Anaerobacillus alkaliphilus: one gene and its partner. The protein of the gene in region 1 binds, or shares a complex with, the protein of each later gene. Links are inferred from orthologs where the notes say so. Each region holds a gene or a part of one and is shown on either strand. Other genes may lie near its edges. The genes, in order: holA and holB.

Region 1 (11,229 bases):
ATGTACCATTTCCATCCCTTGAAGTAAACTACGTGCATCGTCACTTTCAACTTTTACACCTAAAGCACGATCAAAGTTATCAATCGCAGGAATTAATGCCTCGATAAGTCCCTGTGCACGATATTTAGCAGCAGCTTCCATTTCTTGGCGAGTTCTACGACGAAAATTATCATAATCAGCCTGTACACGTAGTAGCCGGTTATTTAACTCTTCAACTTCACCTTGAAGTGCTTGAATTTTTTGTTCCTCTTCAGATAGCAATACTTGCTCAGTTTCCACTTCATTTGATTGATCAGTAACTGTTTCAACTGCTACATCTTCTTGAACTTCTATTTGTTCATCATTTAGTTGTTGTTTTGCTTGATCCAACTACTTCACCTCCCTAACAAAATAACTACTCTATGAAAAATCGCCTCGATCGACTAGTTACTAGACGATCGAGAGAAATTAGCAAACCTATGGAAGAATATACCTATTTGCACTCTTTGTCAATATTGCCATTACTTATTTCTTTGATACAAATTTGTTAAAGTATTTGTCATCCCTTTAGACAGATAGTCTAAAACTCCTATTGCCCGTTTGTATTCCATACGTGTTGGTCCAAGTATCCCAATTGTCCCTAAGTGTTTTCCGTCTACAGTATACGTAGCAGTAATTACACTACATTGGTCCATTGCTTGGAAATTGTTTTCCTGACCAATTTTTACAGTAATACCTGAGTTTTCGGAGCGAAATAATTGATGTATTAACTGTTTTTCTTCAAACATCTCTAATAGCTGTCTCACTTTTTCTACATCTCGAAATTCTGGTTGAGAAAAAATGTTTGTTTTCCCACCAAAGAAGATCTTTTCATTCTTTTCTTGTTTAAACGATTGCTCTAGCATTTGTAACATCTCTGTATAGTTGCTGGTGTGCATTTTTAACATTTCAGCAACTTCAGAGAATATCTTCCCTCTTAACTCAAGCATTGATGCACCTTTAAGGCGCTCATTTAAGATATTTACCATCATTTCAATTTCAGATACGTTCATTCCCTCAGGAATAGAAACAGTTTGTTTCTCTACATGACCTGTACTTGTGACAATAATGGCAACTCCTGAATCTTGAGTAAGTGGGATAATTTGCAAATGTTTCAACGTCGTTTCAAAGATTTCTGGACCTAAGACAATCGAAGTGTAGCTTGTTAAATTAGACAAGATCTGAGCAGATTGTTCAATCACCTGTTCTACTTCCTGAATCCGTTGGGCAAATAATGATTTAATATCAACAATGTCCGACTTATTCAGAATTTCTTCTGGAACTAGCAAATGATCCACATAATAACGATATCCCTTCTGAGAAGGTATTCTACCTGCAGAACTATGAGGCTTTTCTAAATAACCTAGTTCCTCTAAGTCTGACATCTCATTCCTGATCGTTGCAGGGCTATAAGAGATATCTTCCCGTTTGGATACACTTCTAGATCCAACAGGTTCTGCAGAACGAATGTAATCATCAACAATGGCTTTTAAAATGAGTAACTGTCTGTCTGTTAACATTCCTTAATCACCTCTGTTAGCACTCAAGTTAGTCGAGTGCTAATTGCTAACAATAATAAATTACCAAAAATCTATGATTGTTGTCAACGATTCAAATCAAAGTTTTCATTTGAATTTCAAACTGAGATTGAGTGCGTTGCTACAATTAAAGTAAAAATTTTTCAAAGACTTCATTTGCTAAGAAAAGCCCATTTCTAGATAACGAAATCCTTCCACCTTCAACTGTAAGAAGCCCTTGGAGTCTTAAGTGTTCAATCTCCTTAGCAAATATGTCCATTGGAGACTTTCCGAAGCGCTCTTCAAATCTAGAAATAGAAACTCCTTCAAGTTTTCTCAATCCTAAAAACATTTCTTCTTCAATCTTTTCTTGTTCAGTAACTTGATGTTGATCAAACATACCTAAGCCTGTTTCTGTAACTGAGGTAATGTATTTCTTAATAGGACCAGCATTTGCATACCGCTGGCCGTAAACATAACCATGGGCCCCTGCACCAATTCCATAATATTCATCGTTGTTCCAATAGGTTAAATTATGTTTACTTTCAAAACCTACTTTTCCAAAGTTACTAATTTCATATTGGTGAAAACCATTACTCGTAAGTGTATCTATTAGAAGATCATACATTGCTACTTCCTCATCTTCCCTTGGGAGCTGTAGCTTCCCTTTTCGAAATAATTGATGGAATACAGTCTTTTCTTCTATTTTTAGGGAATAAGCTGAAAAGTGAGGTACCTCTAGTTCTAGCGCTTTTCTTAATGTTTCAGCAAACATTTCAAGTGTCTGATGTGGCAAACCAAACATTAGGTCTATTGATATATTGTCCAATCCATATTTTCTAGCATTATTAATTGTCTCATAAATGTCTTTCTCTTCATGTGTTCTTCCGATCTTCTCGAGTAAGTCCTTTTGAAAAGCTTGTACACCAATACTAAGGCGGTTGACACCTGCATCTTTTATTACCGATAGTTTCTCTTCATCTGCATTTCCTGGATTTAATTCAATCGTAAATTCACCTTTAGGTTGGAAAACATCAACTAGGTCACCTAATAATTTCTCAAGTTGAAGTGCTGACAAAGCAGAAGGTGTTCCACCACCAATATAAATTGTGTCAATTTGTTTAGTAGGAAAACGACGTACTAGTTCGTTCATTTCCCTTTCACAAGCTTCTAAATATTCGTCGACTGGTTGACCTTTTAAAAACACTTTATTGAAATCACAGTAATGGCAAATTTGTTCACAAAAAGGGATATGGACATATACTGCTTTCGGCACTAGGATCACCCTTTCTCTAAATGTAGAATGTAGAATTTAGAATTTAGAATGTAGAATGTAAAATTCTTCGGGTTAGCTTCGAAGCATTGACTAAACATTCTTAATTCTTAATTCATAATTCACAATTGTAATTTAGTTTGCGTAGAAAAACCGTAGAAATCACTCTACGGTTTTTCATTAAAATTGAATTATTTACTTTCATCCATTTTAAGAACTGCCATAAATGCTTCTTGTGGAACCTCAACACTTCCGACACTCTTCATACGTTTTTTACCTTCTTTTTGCTTATCAAGAAGTTTACGCTTACGAGAAATATCTCCACCATAACATTTCGCTAGTACATTTTTACGAATTGCTTTAATCGTCGATCTAGCAATAATTTTTTGACCGATACTCGCTTGAACTGGTACTTCAAACTGTTGACGCGGAATTAGTTCTTTGAGTTTTTCAACAATAACCTTCCCACGTTCGTATGCAGCATCGCGGTGAACGATAACTGACAAAGCATCGACTTTTTCTGCATTTAAAAGGATATCCATTTTAACCAATTTAGATTGCTTATATCCAATTAATTCATAATCGAATGAAGCATAGCCTTTTGTACTTGATTTTAACTGGTCGAAGAAATCGTAGACAATTTCTGATAATGGTATATCGTACGAAAGGGTAACACGGTTTGCATCTAGATATTGCATATCAAGATAATTGCCACGCTTTCTTTGACAAATTTCCATAACTGCACCAACGTAATCATTCGGAACCATGATAGATGCCTTTACATATGGCTCTTCTACAAATTCAATGATTTGAGGATCGGGCATTTTTGAAGGATTGTCAATTCGAATTTCTTCACCATCAGTCAACGTTACTCTGTAAATAACACTTGGTGCTGTTGTGATGATATCAATATTAAATTCTCTTTCAATACGTTCCTGAATGATTTCCATATGAAGGAGTCCTAAGAAACCACAACGGAAGCCAAACCCTAATGCTTGTGAAGTTTCCGGTTCGTATTGTAGCGAAGCATCGTTTAATTCTAATTTTTCAAGCGCATCTCTTAGGTCGTTATAATCATTCGTATCTAATGGATAAAGTCCACAAAATACCATTGGGTTCATTTTGCGATATCCAGCTAATTGTTCTTTTGCAGGATTTTGAACACTTGTTACGGTATCCCCGACTCGTGTATCACCGACATTTTTAATAGATGCCGTTAAAAATCCTACATCTCCAACTGTAAGCTCATTGCGTTTTACAGGTTTTGGAGTATATACTCCTACTTCGATTACTTCAAATTCAGCACCTGTTGCCATCATGCGAATTTTTTGACCTGGTTTTACTGTTCCTTCAACAATACGGATATAAACGACTACACCGCGGTAAGGATCATATAAAGAGTCAAAGATTAGCGCTTGTAAAGGAGCATCTGGATCCCCACTTGGTGCAGGTACTTTATGAACGACTTGTTCAAGAATTTCTTCAATTCCAATTCCGTTCTTGGCAGAAGCTAAAACAGCATCAGACGTGTCTAATCCAATGATATCCTCTACTTCTTGTTTTACTCGTTCAGGCTCAGCACTCGGTAAGTCAATCTTATTAATTACAGGTAAAATCTCTAAATCATTATCAAGTGCTAAGTAAACGTTAGCTAACGTCTGAGCTTCAATTCCTTGTGCAGCGTCTACAATTAAAAGCGCACCTTCACAAGCTGCTAAACTTCTCGAAACTTCATACGTAAAGTCAACGTGTCCTGGGGTGTCAATTAAGTGAAACGTATACTCTTCCCCATCTTTTGCTTTGTACGTCAATTGAACAGCATTTAGTTTGATTGTAATACCACGTTCTCTTTCAAGGTCCATTGCATCTAGCATCTGGTCTTTCATCTCACGTTGGGTCAAAGCACTTGTCTTTTCTAAAATGCGGTCTGCCAACGTTGATTTCCCATGGTCTATATGAGCAATAATTGAAAAATTACGGATTTTATCTCTTCGTTTTAATCGTTCTTCTCTATTCATGATTTCATCACTCTCTTTTATCAATCGTCAATACACTAGGTTAAATTATAACAATAGCAGGAGGTTGTTTCAATCTTTTTCAGTATTGAACGGAGGACAGCTGTAATAACAGATCACAATAACGATAGTCTTGAAATCGAAAAAGACTGCAAATGCAGTCTTTTTCAACTCTTTTACGTCAGGATATCGCCAATCGTTACAGTAATTTTTGATAGTAATTTTGAAAAGACAATATTAAGTCCATCCGAAAGTTTTGCCCCCACCTGTGAAAAAAGATTAAAAGTTTCTATTTTTTCTAATTTTGCTTGTTTACCTTCTAAATCATGACTTGTAAGTTGGTTGTTGCTTTCTGTCTCGAAGGAAACGGTTTGAGCTTGAATACTTCTTTCAGTGGTCACAACATTTTTCGTTGAGTAATGTTGATCACCAGTCATGTTTACCATACTATTACTAGCAACTTGAATTCCGATTAAAACTCCTAGAAATAACACTGTCGTTGTAAAAAAGCATTTTAACAAAAACTTCGTCACCGTTTCCACCTCCAACTTATCTTAATTGTTTACCTTTTGAGCATTCCAATAAAATTCACTAAAGATTTCTGCAAAGGCTTCTGCAGACCTAAATGTTTCCTCTAACGTATTTTCAACTCCACCAAATTCCACTAAGATTGAGTTTGGTGATAGGTCCTGATTGTATCGGCCGTTAGAACCGACGCCACCTTTTGAGATTACCCCACGACTTAACCCAGGATACTTCTTGTCTAACATCTCATGAAGTTCAGTTGCAAGTTGTATATTTTTCTGGAAATTTTTATGGTTCTCTCCTATGATGAAAAATGTCCTCGCATATTCCACACCATTAATAACTACTGTTGTTGCATCTCTCCCAACACCATCACGGTGAAGATCAAAGAAAAATTCTAAATCATCATTTCTACTCATTGCCTCTTTTACAATTTCCCTTGAAGCATCATAGGATTGACCATAAACCCAATTACGTTCACTTAGCAGTGTACCAATGTCGCTCGTATCTACATCGACACCAATGCCACGCTTTTCAAGTTCACGACCTAATCGTTCTCCTACTAGGGTAATATTAACCTCAGAATGGAACGCTTGATTAGGAACTTTTGCATCTTTCAACTCCGGTAAAAATGATTCGCGACTATGGGAATGAATAATATGAACAACTTTCCTTCCGTCTGTCGAAACCTCAGGTGCTGGAAACTCTTCGTTCAGCTTGTCCAGCTTTTCTAGGCTTTCTTGAGAAGCTTCCCGCTCAGCCATCATTACTTCCATTGGTGGTGCGGACTCGATTGGCATATTCGTAAAATCGGTTCCTTCACCAGCTACAATAATTTTTCCATCGAATAAAGCAAACCCAGGTAACTCTCTTCCCAACAAACTCCTGGGGTCATCAGGGTTTAAGCTAGTGGCTAATTCGAAAGCAAGTGACGACACTTTTGGTGGTTCACTACCTTCTGGTAAGACCTGTGTAAAATAAGGGTTTTCAGTACCCATCATATACATTAATGCATCACTTGATACATAAGAACTCCACGCATGAACGGTTGTTGATGATATTCCATAACCAGGTTCAAATGCTGTCAGCATTCCTGTAATAATAAACAAAGCCATAATTCCGACAATGACAAGGATTGCGATCCGCTTAAAACTTGTCCTATTTAACGAAACTGTAAAACCTCGAAACTTTCTAGACGACATTCTATTCCCCCCTCAAGCCTGTCTACATCATGTATATGACAAAACTTAGAGGGGTAGAACCTTTTTTAAAATTATTAATTGTGAATTGTCAATTTGAATTGTTTTGATAAGCTTCGGAGCTAAACCAACAGCTAATTCATAATTCCTAATTGACAATTGGTCTTAGTGAGTGTACATCCCGACATTATCTTGATCTACGTCTCCGTGGAGGGCAGCGTTTAATCCTGCGGCAATTACGTTCGCCATGTCTTCAATGAACACATCAACTTCCTTCGGTGTAACCATTAAATTATGGCCTAATGGGGCAAGCACCTCTCGAATTAATTGGCGTTTTTCATCTTCTTCCAATCCACCAATCATTCCCATAATATTCTTTCGGGTTTCTACCCCAGGTAAATCATCATCGGTAAGTACTCTTTTTTCACCAAATGTCATTCCCGCTGGTGTAAGTAATCTAGAAGGCTTATTTCCCTCACGCATCTCTCGTCCAAAATGCTTTAACACATAGTCGATCGTATCACTTGTAATTGAAACTGCGTCAACAACAGTTGGGATACCTACCGCAATAACTGGAATGCCAAGAGTTTCTTTGCTTAATTCTTTTCGCTTATTTCCAACTCCAGAACCTGGATGGATTCCTGAATCAGAAACCTGAATGGTTGTATTTACCCTCTCAATATTACGAGCTGCAAGAGCATCTATCGCAATGACGAAGTCAGGTTTTGTTTTTTCAATTACCCCATGGATAATATCACTAGTCTCAATACCTGTTATGCCCATTACCCCTGGTGTAATCGCACTAACTGAACGAAATCCATCAGAAACCTGTTCAGGCTGTAGCTCAAAGATGTGTTTCGTTATCAATAAGTTTTCAATGGCAATTGGTCCTAAGGCATCCGGAGTAACATTCCAGTTACCTAAACCTACCACTAAACAACTGGCATCTTTTTTTATTCCTAACTCAATTAAAAAGTGGTTAAATTCTTTCGCAAAAACTCTTTCCACTTTTTCTTGTAATTCTGTATCTTTATTTCTAATTCCTTGAACTTCTAAGGTAAGGTATCTACCTTGTTTCTTACCTAGTCTTTTAGCACCTTCTTCAGTGATTTCAACTGTAGAGATATGTATGCCTTCTTCATCTCTCTCCTTAACAATTACACCACTGATCGGTTGCTTTTGATCCTCTGGCTTTTGATCTTCTCTTTCTCTAACTAATTCATGTGCTTCTAGTGCTAAATCTGTACGGACATTATATTGTTCAAGATTAATTTCTTTTGTCATAAAATCCACCTTCTTTAACTATATTCTACCTTTCATTGTTCCCCGGTTCGTTTCCAGCTATTCTCTATTACATTCCCCTATTGCAATTAGCCTAGAGTTTTGTTACAATGCAATGTGTTGTACTTATATATTCGCAATTACCCGGTTGCATCAAGGAGGTGAAAGGAATGCCAAATATTAAATCAGCTATCAAACGCGTAAAAACAAGTGAAAAGCGTCGTGCACAAAATGCTTCTGCTAAATCTGCACTTCGTACAGCTATCAAAACTTTCGAAGCTAAAGTTGCTAGCAACGAAGTTGAAGGAGCTAAAGAAGCGTTCTTGGTTGCAACCAAAAAGCTTGATAAAGCTGCAACAAAAGGCTTAATTCATAAAAATGCGGCATCTCGTCAAAAATCTCGCCTAGCGAAGAAATTAAACGAGCTTTCTGCATAATCTATATGAAAATGGGAAAAAGGGCTACTGTTGTCAAGCTCCTCTATTGAGGTGCCTGACAACAGTCAGCCCTTTTTTAGTTTCTCTAAACTCCTAAGACTCTAATAATAAATAATTCTAATCCAAGTTGTTTATCAATTTTCCCAGTTTTTATTTTATAATCAGTTTCGGCAATTTCATCTAAAAAAGATAATAATTTTTTCTCATCAAATTGTTTTGCTTGTTGGGTAGCCAATTTTACCACGTATGGATGGAGTTTAAGTGCACCTGCAATATTTTGTTGAGAATAGCCCCGGTTTGTGAGTTCTTTTACTTGATATAAAATACGGAACTGCCTTGCTAGTAAGGCTAATAGTTTTATTGGTTCCTCTTTTTGTTTAATCAAATCATAAAAGACTTGCAGCGCCTGTTGTTTTCTACGATGAATAACATGATCAACTAAAGAAAAGACATCTTGTTCCATTGTTTTAGAAACAAGCTTCTCAACAATTACATCATCTATTACCCCACCATCGCCTACATACAGAGCCAGTTTTTCAATTTCGCCAGCAATCATCACAAGGTTATTGCCAAGCAGTTGAACCAATTGCTCACGGCCGTCTTTAGTTATTTGCACTCCATATTTTTTTACTCTTTCATCCAGCCATTTCTCCATTTCATGATCAGAAAAAGGGGCTGCATCAAGTACTTCTGAATGAGATTTCAGTAATTTCACAATTTTTTTTCGTTCATCTAATTTTTCATATGGGGCAACAATGACAAAGACAGTTTCAGAAATCGGATTTAAAACATAAGCTTCTAGCTCTTTTAAATCATGTTCAACTTTTGACTGATCTTTTCCTGTAAGAAACTGAGCCTCCTTTACAATAACAACCCGATGGCTGCCCATAAAAGGAATCGTTTGCGCTTCTTCAATCGCAACTGAAATAGGTGTTTCCTTTGCTTCGTAAGTAGATAAATTAAAATCGTATTGGTCTTCAGTCAAAACTTTATTAATTAATTTATGTATTGTCTCTTCAATTAAAAACGTTTCTGTACCATAGAATAAATAAAGTGGCGATAAAATTCCTTTTTTTATGTTTTTTTGCACTTGTAAAAAGCTCATTGTTTTTGGTACCCTTTCTTTAAACGATCTACCAATAATTTTATACATACAAACACGGCTAGTACAAGTGAAAAAGAGGAATTAACCGAAAAGTTAATCCCCCCATTTATGATAAACATCATCAAGTAGGACCTAGGATACCCCTTGAGGACGATAATCACGTGCTTTTTTCTCTTGTATTAGTTATCATATCCTATGCAAATTCAATCTATAGGTGACAACATTTCACAGCGTTGTAAACAATTTAAAGTGATATGACCATGTATAATTAGGGCCTTTTTTTCTGCATCCTATTCTACAAACAAAGTTTCTTATGTAAACATGTAGAAAATGTTTCAAATGTAGATTTTTTATCATTTATCGCTTATACTAAAAGTTGTATTAGGAGGGATGTCCAGTGAATCAATTTGAAAAGGAAGTCCAAAGCAACCGTAATGATGCAGTAGATTCTGCAGTTGGTTTCGTTGTATCATTCGGATTTTTCACAACAGTATTTGCTATTGCAGTACTTATTGATTTATTTGTTTAATTTTACTTAGCGGAAGAAGCCCTTAAAGTCTTATCTTTAAGGGCTTCTTCCTTTAGCGAACTTTTTCCTTGATCATCGTTTCAAAATACCCCGTTCCTTGTTTAAACTTATACCGGATTGCACCATTTTGATCCGTTCGAAAAACCTTGATATTTCGTTCATTTAATCGTTCGATCACATCTTTATGAGGATGGCCATAAAGATTATTTTTCCCTAGTGAGATGAGAGCAATCTTTGGATTGACTTGCTCTAATAAATCTTCCGTAGTTGACGTGAAACTTCCATGATGCCCTACTTTTAATACATCTACATCAAGCTGTGGGTAATTTTCCAATAACCTTCTCTCACCCTCAACTTCCAAATCCCCTGGAAACAACCATTTCAGTCCACCAAATTCGGTATACAACACAATTGAACGGTTATTTAAACTTTGCTCTTTTCCAAATGGCGAAAGAATAAAAAACTCACTATTTCCTGTTCTCCAGTAGTCCCCTTGTTTAACAAAAATAATTTTGGTGCCTATCTCACGGAATTTCTCTAACAGTTGTTTTTCATAAATTCCTTCAACAGAACCTATACCATAAAGGATTGTTTCAACCGAAATAACGTCAATTAATGCTTCTGCTCCACCAATATGATCATAATGGCCGTGACTTAAAATTAATTTATCTATTTTCCTTACTCCCTTTGCCTTTAAATAGGGGACTACTACATCTCTACCCACATCAAATTCACGTTCTCGTTTCATAAACTCTGGTTTAAAACCTGTTTGAACAATACCACCTGTATCTATTAGATAAACTGCCTTTCTTCTTGGGAGTTCAATGAGGATACTTTCCCCTTGTCCAACATCCAACATAGTTACTTCCCCCTCCGAAGTTAAATACGGTAGATGCCAATGAAGTAAAAGAACAATGATGAACAAACTGCTACTCTTTAGTAAGCTTGTTGTCGAATTAAATTTTTCCCAACTATAAAATATCCCACCAATTGCAACATAATATAAGGCAACTATATAAAGAGGAGGTTGGCCAAAAAGAAAGGATGAATAAGGTAAAGCCATAATCTTTTCTAACCCATTATGGGCAGTAGCAATAATAAAATCATAAATTACAAGAATGATGTCACTTATGGGCTGAGGAAACAGTATGTGGCAGACAAAAGTTACAAAAGCAAACGGTAACGTAAAAAGGGTTACAAAAGGAATATAGATGAGGTTTAGTGGGATGCTCCAAAATGAGATTTCATAAAAGTGGTATATAATCAGTGGAAACGATACTATTTGGGCTAGTATTGTTACAGCTAATAATTGTAAGATCCAACTAGTATA
Region 2 (5,249 bases), on another replicon or contig:
TTAGAGCTAGGAAAGATCGTGTTATGTGATCGTTTTCTAGATAGTAGTTTAGTCTACCAGGGAATTGCTAGAAGACTTGGGTTAGAAGAGGTCTATGCCATTAATTCGTTTGCCATCGAAAATAGTTTACCAAAGCTTACTTTTTATTTTGATATAGAGCCAGAAAAGGGCCTTGCCAGGATTGCTCAAAATAAAGAACGAGAAATTAATCGCTTAGACCAGGAGAATCTGGAGTTTCACTATAAAGTTCGAGAAGGTTATCTGAAATTACTAGAAATGTTTCCAGAACGTATAATTAAGATTAATGCAGATCGACCGCTAGAGGAAGTTGTAGATGAAACGAAAGAAAAGCTATTCTCCTATTTAAACATCAAATAAATTCTAGGTAGCCTTTTTGGAAGGTTACCTTTTAAAATTTAAATAATACTTTAAACGTAAACCATTACTTAGGTTCTTCAATGGACATCTGTTATAATAGGATAAATAAAGGCTTTATTAATAAAGGTAGCGTAACTATATTCCTAAGGAGGTTAAAGGATGAAACTTGTTGTCGCAATTGTCCAAGATAAAGATAGTAACAACCTTGCTAATGCTCTTGTGAAAGGAAATTTCAAAGCCACAAAACTAGCTAGTACAGGTGGATTTTTAAAAGCTGGTAACACGACGTTTTTTATAGGTACTGAAGATCATAAAGTCGATGATGTATTAACTATTATTAGAGATAATTGTAAGAATAGAGATCAATTAGTAGCGCCAATATCTCCAATGGGAGGAAATGCTGATTCGTATATACCATATCCTGTGAACGTTAAAGTTGGTGGTGCAACTGTGTTTGTATTACCTGTAGATCAGTTTGAGAGATTTTAAGGTGGTAGAAGTATGACATGGAACGAAATCTCTGAAACTCAAGAAAAAGTAGTGAAGATTATTAAGAACAGTATCAACAAGCAGCGACTTTCACATGCTTATTTATTCGATGGATCAAAGGGAACGGGGAAGAGAAGAGTCGCTTTACAACTTGCGAAAACATTTTTCTGTCAAAATGTTCAAGGATCTAATGCGTGTGAAAAATGTGCAGACTGTAAAAGAATACAATCAGGCAACCATCCAGATGTCCACATAATTCAACCTGAAGGCCAAACAATTAAAATAGAACAAATCCGCGACCTTAAAAAGGAATTTTCCTTTCGTGGTGTAGAATCAGTCAAGAAGTTCTATATCATAGAAGATGCCGAAAAAATGACAGTTAGTGCAGCTAATGGACTGTTGAAATTCTTAGAAGAACCTGATGGACAATCAATAGCAATCTTAACAACGACAGAGGTGCACCGAATTCTAAATACGATTCTTTCTAGAGTCCAAATTCTCTCTTTTGTTCCATTAACGCCAGAAAAACTAATTGAAAACCTCGAAAATAGTGGCATTGCTAAACCGCTTGCTAAGTTATTAGGGCAATTAACGAATGATCTGGAGGAAGCTTACCAGCTTTACCATGAGGATTGGATTGCACAAGCCCGTAACATAGTGATACAATTAGGTGAGGAAGTGTGTACAAGACCACATCAGGTTTTGCTCACTCTTCAAGAAACTTGGTTACCTCATTTTAAGGAGAGAGCCCAGTTGAATTTAGGTTTAGACATCTTGTTACTTTGGTATCGCGATGTTCTTCGTACCTTGATAGCAACAGATGACCAACTTATTTTTGTTGATCAGATCGATAAATTAGAAAAACATGCATTAAAGAGCTCACAGCAGAAGGTTAGCCAACATATGGCTAATATTCTAGAAGCAAAGAGACGATTAAGTGCAAATGTAAATCCTCAATTGTTGATGGAACAATTAATGCTGAGGTTACAGGAGGGATAATGTATAGTGCATCAGGTAGTCGGTGTAAGGTTTAAAAAAGCGGGAAAAATATATTATTTCTCCCCTGAAGATATAGAGGTACAAAAAGGTGAGCTAGTCATCGTTGAGACAGCTAGAGGGATTGAGTATGGCAAGGTTGTCATTGGTAGAAAAGTTGTCGGAGATCAGGATGTTGTTTTTCCTCTTAAAAAAGTTGTTCGAATTGCCAATGAAAAAGATCGTACAACAGTAGAAGAGAATAAAGCAGCGGCAAAAGAGGCTTTTGAAGTTTGCTTAGACAAAATCCAAGAACATAACTTAGATATGAAACTTGTAGACGTAGAGTACACGTTTGATCGAAACAAAGTTTTATTCTACTTTACAGCCGATGGACGAATTGATTTTAGAGAACTAGTAAAAGATTTAGCAGCAATTTTTAGGACAAGGATTGAACTAAGACAAATAGGGGTTCGCGATGAAGCGAAAATGTTAGGTGGAATAGGTCCTTGTGGTAGAATCTTGTGCTGTTCTTCATTCCTAGGAGACTTTGAACCGGTTTCTATTAAAATGGCTAAAGACCAGAGTTTATCTCTTAATCCAACGAAGATTTCTGGGTTATGTGGACGATTAATGTGTTGTTTGAAATATGAGAACGACAATTATGAAACTGCAAAACAAGAACTTCCTGATATCGGGAAGCCAATCGTTACCACTCACGGTAAGGGTCGTGTGATTGGTTTAAATATTCTAGAGCAACTTATACAAGTTGAACTAAACGATCAGCGAATTATGGAATTTACACTTGATGAGCTAATCAGTGAAGGAGCATTACCTACTCAAACCACAAATATTGAGGTGTAAAGTAAACGTGGATAAAAAAGGGGTCTTTTCACGAGTAAGTCTTATGGAAGAAAAGATAGGTGGCCTTTATCGTGAATTAGGGGAGTTAAAGGAACATTTAGCCCTCCTCTTAGAAGAGAATCAACATCTTAAGATTGAAAACGACCATCTACGTTCTCGGATCGAAAAAGCATCTGATCAGAAGCAAGAAGAAGTAAAAGAAAAAAAGGTAGACAATGAAAAAGTTGATATTGGGGAAGGTTATGATAACTTAGCCAGACTATATCAAGAAGGGTTTCACATTTGTAACCTTCATTATGGGAGTATTCGTAAAGAGGGAGACTGTCTTTTTTGCTTGTCGTTCTTAAATAAAAAGTAATGATTAGGAGGTGGATATATCCCACCTCTTTTTTTGTGCTTAATGGAAACTACTACCCGTGATTTGATATAATCAAGTTTATTAATGATACGAGGAGATTAGCAAACAATGGTTAAAATCGAGCAAGATGAACGGATAGATCATTTACCTAATGAAAAATTGAAAATTATTCAAAGCCCAGATGTTTTTTCTTTCTCAATGGATGCAGTTTTTCTAGCCAAGTTCTGTTATGTACCAATTCAAAAAGGTGATATTGTTGATCTGTGTACGGGAAATGGTGTTATACCATTACTACTCAGCGAACGAAGCAAAGCAAAGATCACTGGAGTCGAAATACAAGAACGCTTATTTCATATGGCAGTGAGAAGTACAGAGATGAATGAGCTGAGTGAACAAATTACGTTCCTTCATGGCGATATTAAGAATGCTCCTACGAGCCTGGGTAAAGGTAAATTTGATCTAGTAACTTGTAATCCGCCGTATTTTAAAACGGTAACAGAGAAAGAATGGAATGAGAATAAACATTTTGCGATCGCTAGACATGAAATCTACTGTGACTTGGATGATGTTCTTCGTGTTAGTGGTGATCTTGTTAAAGAAAGAGGAAAGGTCGCCATTGTTCATCGTCCTGACCGTTTAATTGATATCATTACTTCTATGAAAAAATATCAAATCGAGCCAAAACGAATTCAATTTGTTCACCCTAAGAAAGAACGTGAAGCGAATATATTATTAGTAGAAGGTATAAAAAACGGTAAGTCAGGGATAAAAATTTTACAACCACTATTCGTATATCATGATGATAATACATACACCGAAGAGTTTAAAAACATTTATTTTTCATAGTCTTGAAGGAGGTTATATACACTGATGTGGATTCAAAAAAGTTTTCACAATGAAGAAGCAGGGGCATTATATTTAGTGCCAACACCAATAGGAAATTTAGAGGATATTACATACCGAGCGTTACAGGTTTTAAAAACAGTAGACATAATTGCAGCCGAAGATACAAGACAAACGAAGAAGCTTTGTAACCATTTTGAGATAACCACCAAACTTGTTAGCTATCATGATCATAATAAGCAATCTAGCGGCTCAAGACTAGTAGAAGAGATACAGACTGGTAAAAAGGTGGCTTTAGTAAGCGATGCTGGAATGCCAGCTATCTCTGATCCTGGGTATGAGCTGGTTGTTAGTTGTATTCAAGAAAATATACCAGTGATCCCATTACCAGGTGCAAATGCAGCTTTACCTGCCCTGGTTGCTTCTGGATTCCCAACAGAAAATTTTTATTTTTACGGGTTCTTAAATAGGCAAAAAAAAGATAAGAAAAAGCAATTAGACACATTGAAAAATATCCAATGCCCAATTATTTTTTATGAATCACCACATCGTTTAAAAGAAACGTTACAGACGATCCTTGAGCAATTAGGAGATCGAAAAATTTCAGTCTGCCGTGAACTTACGAAGAAATTTGAAGAATTTATTAGAGGACACGTCAGTGAAGTAATTGACCACTATACGAAGGAAGACCCAAGAGGTGAATACTGTCTTATCTTAGAAGGGGCAGCTGATGAGGCGATTGTAAATGATGATATTTGGTGGACGGATCTTACGATAGAGCAACATATTGAACATTACATTGCAATCCAACTTTCGTCAAAGGAAGCGATAAAACAGGTGGCAAAAGACAGAAACCTACAGAAGCGAGAAGTATATCAAGTGTATCATAACGAAAAATAAGGCTGACATATAATGTCAGCCTGTTTTTTATAATATTATTTTACTGTTTTTTCAACGAAGTTTTGAAGTTCAGCAATAATTTCTTTAGCACCGCTTGGACTTAAGATGATTTTACCGCCAGCTAATGATAAGTTATCGTCATTTACTTCGCCAGTTACTTGGCAAGTCATGTTTGGCTTATATTTTTTTAAGATGATGCGATCGCTATCAACGTAAATTTCTAAAGCATCCTTTTCTGCAATATCAAGTGTACGGCGAAGCTCGATTGGAATAACCACGCGTCCTAACTCATCAACTTTACGAACAATTCCTGTAGATTTCATTTATTTTCTCCTCCTGAGTGATTGTTTTTTATCTATCGTCAATTCTTCATTTTTCGACATTTTTCTCTGTAAATTAAGAATACCAGCGTTTCCAAAAGAAGTCAATTAGTATTCTTCAA

The links.
Region 2: holA (region 1) and holB share a complex: the UniProt entries of both Bacillus subtilis proteins name them as parts of the DNA clamp loading complex. The link is inferred for Anaerobacillus alkaliphilus from one-to-one orthologs.

What each region holds. Positions count from the first base shown.
Region 1 is NZ_QOUX01000045.1:1,898-13,126, reverse strand. Bases 7,354-10,234 are described here. They hold holA (DNA polymerase III subunit delta), read right to left. Parts: upstream 9,356-10,234; coding sequence 8,351-9,355; downstream 7,354-8,350. Other genes in these bases: DS745_RS14115 (DNA internalization-related competence protein ComEC/Rec2), read right to left, coding at 9,952-10,234; DS745_RS14120 (YqzM family protein), read left to right, coding at 9,768-9,899; rpsT (30S ribosomal protein S20), read left to right, coding at 7,999-8,265; gpr (GPR endopeptidase), read right to left, coding at 7,354-7,831. Also shown: nucleotide exchange factor GrpE, read right to left, coding at 1-369; heat-inducible transcriptional repressor HrcA, read right to left, coding at 501-1,538; radical SAM family heme chaperone HemW, read right to left, coding at 1,684-2,811; lepA (translation elongation factor 4), read right to left, coding at 3,000-4,826; DS745_RS14145 (DUF3679 domain-containing protein), read right to left, coding at 5,000-5,356; spoIIP (stage II sporulation protein P), read right to left, coding at 5,378-6,550; more of gpr, read right to left, coding at 6,713-7,353; more of DS745_RS14115, read right to left, coding at 10,235-11,229. UniProt on the Bacillus subtilis protein: Part of the beta sliding clamp loading complex, which hydrolyzes ATP to load the beta clamp onto primed DNA to form the DNA replication pre-initiation complex.
Region 2 is NZ_QOUX01000036.1:2,364-7,612, forward strand. What follows is about bases 1-2,872. They hold holB (DNA polymerase III subunit delta'), read left to right. Parts: upstream 1-879; coding sequence 880-1,866; downstream 1,867-2,872. Other genes in these bases: tmk (dTMP kinase), read left to right, coding at 1-378; DS745_RS10755 (cyclic-di-AMP receptor), read left to right, coding at 538-867; DS745_RS10765 (PSP1 domain-containing protein), read left to right, coding at 1,873-2,706; yabA (DNA replication initiation control protein YabA), read left to right, coding at 2,714-2,872. In the rest of the region: more of yabA, read left to right, coding at 2,873-3,064; DS745_RS10775 (tRNA1(Val) (adenine(37)-N6)-methyltransferase), read left to right, coding at 3,173-3,910; rsmI (16S rRNA (cytidine(1402)-2'-O)-methyltransferase), read left to right, coding at 3,935-4,807; DS745_RS10785 (AbrB/MazE/SpoVT family DNA-binding domain-containing protein), read right to left, coding at 4,843-5,130. UniProt on the Bacillus subtilis protein: DNA polymerase III is a complex, multichain enzyme responsible for most of the replicative synthesis in bacteria.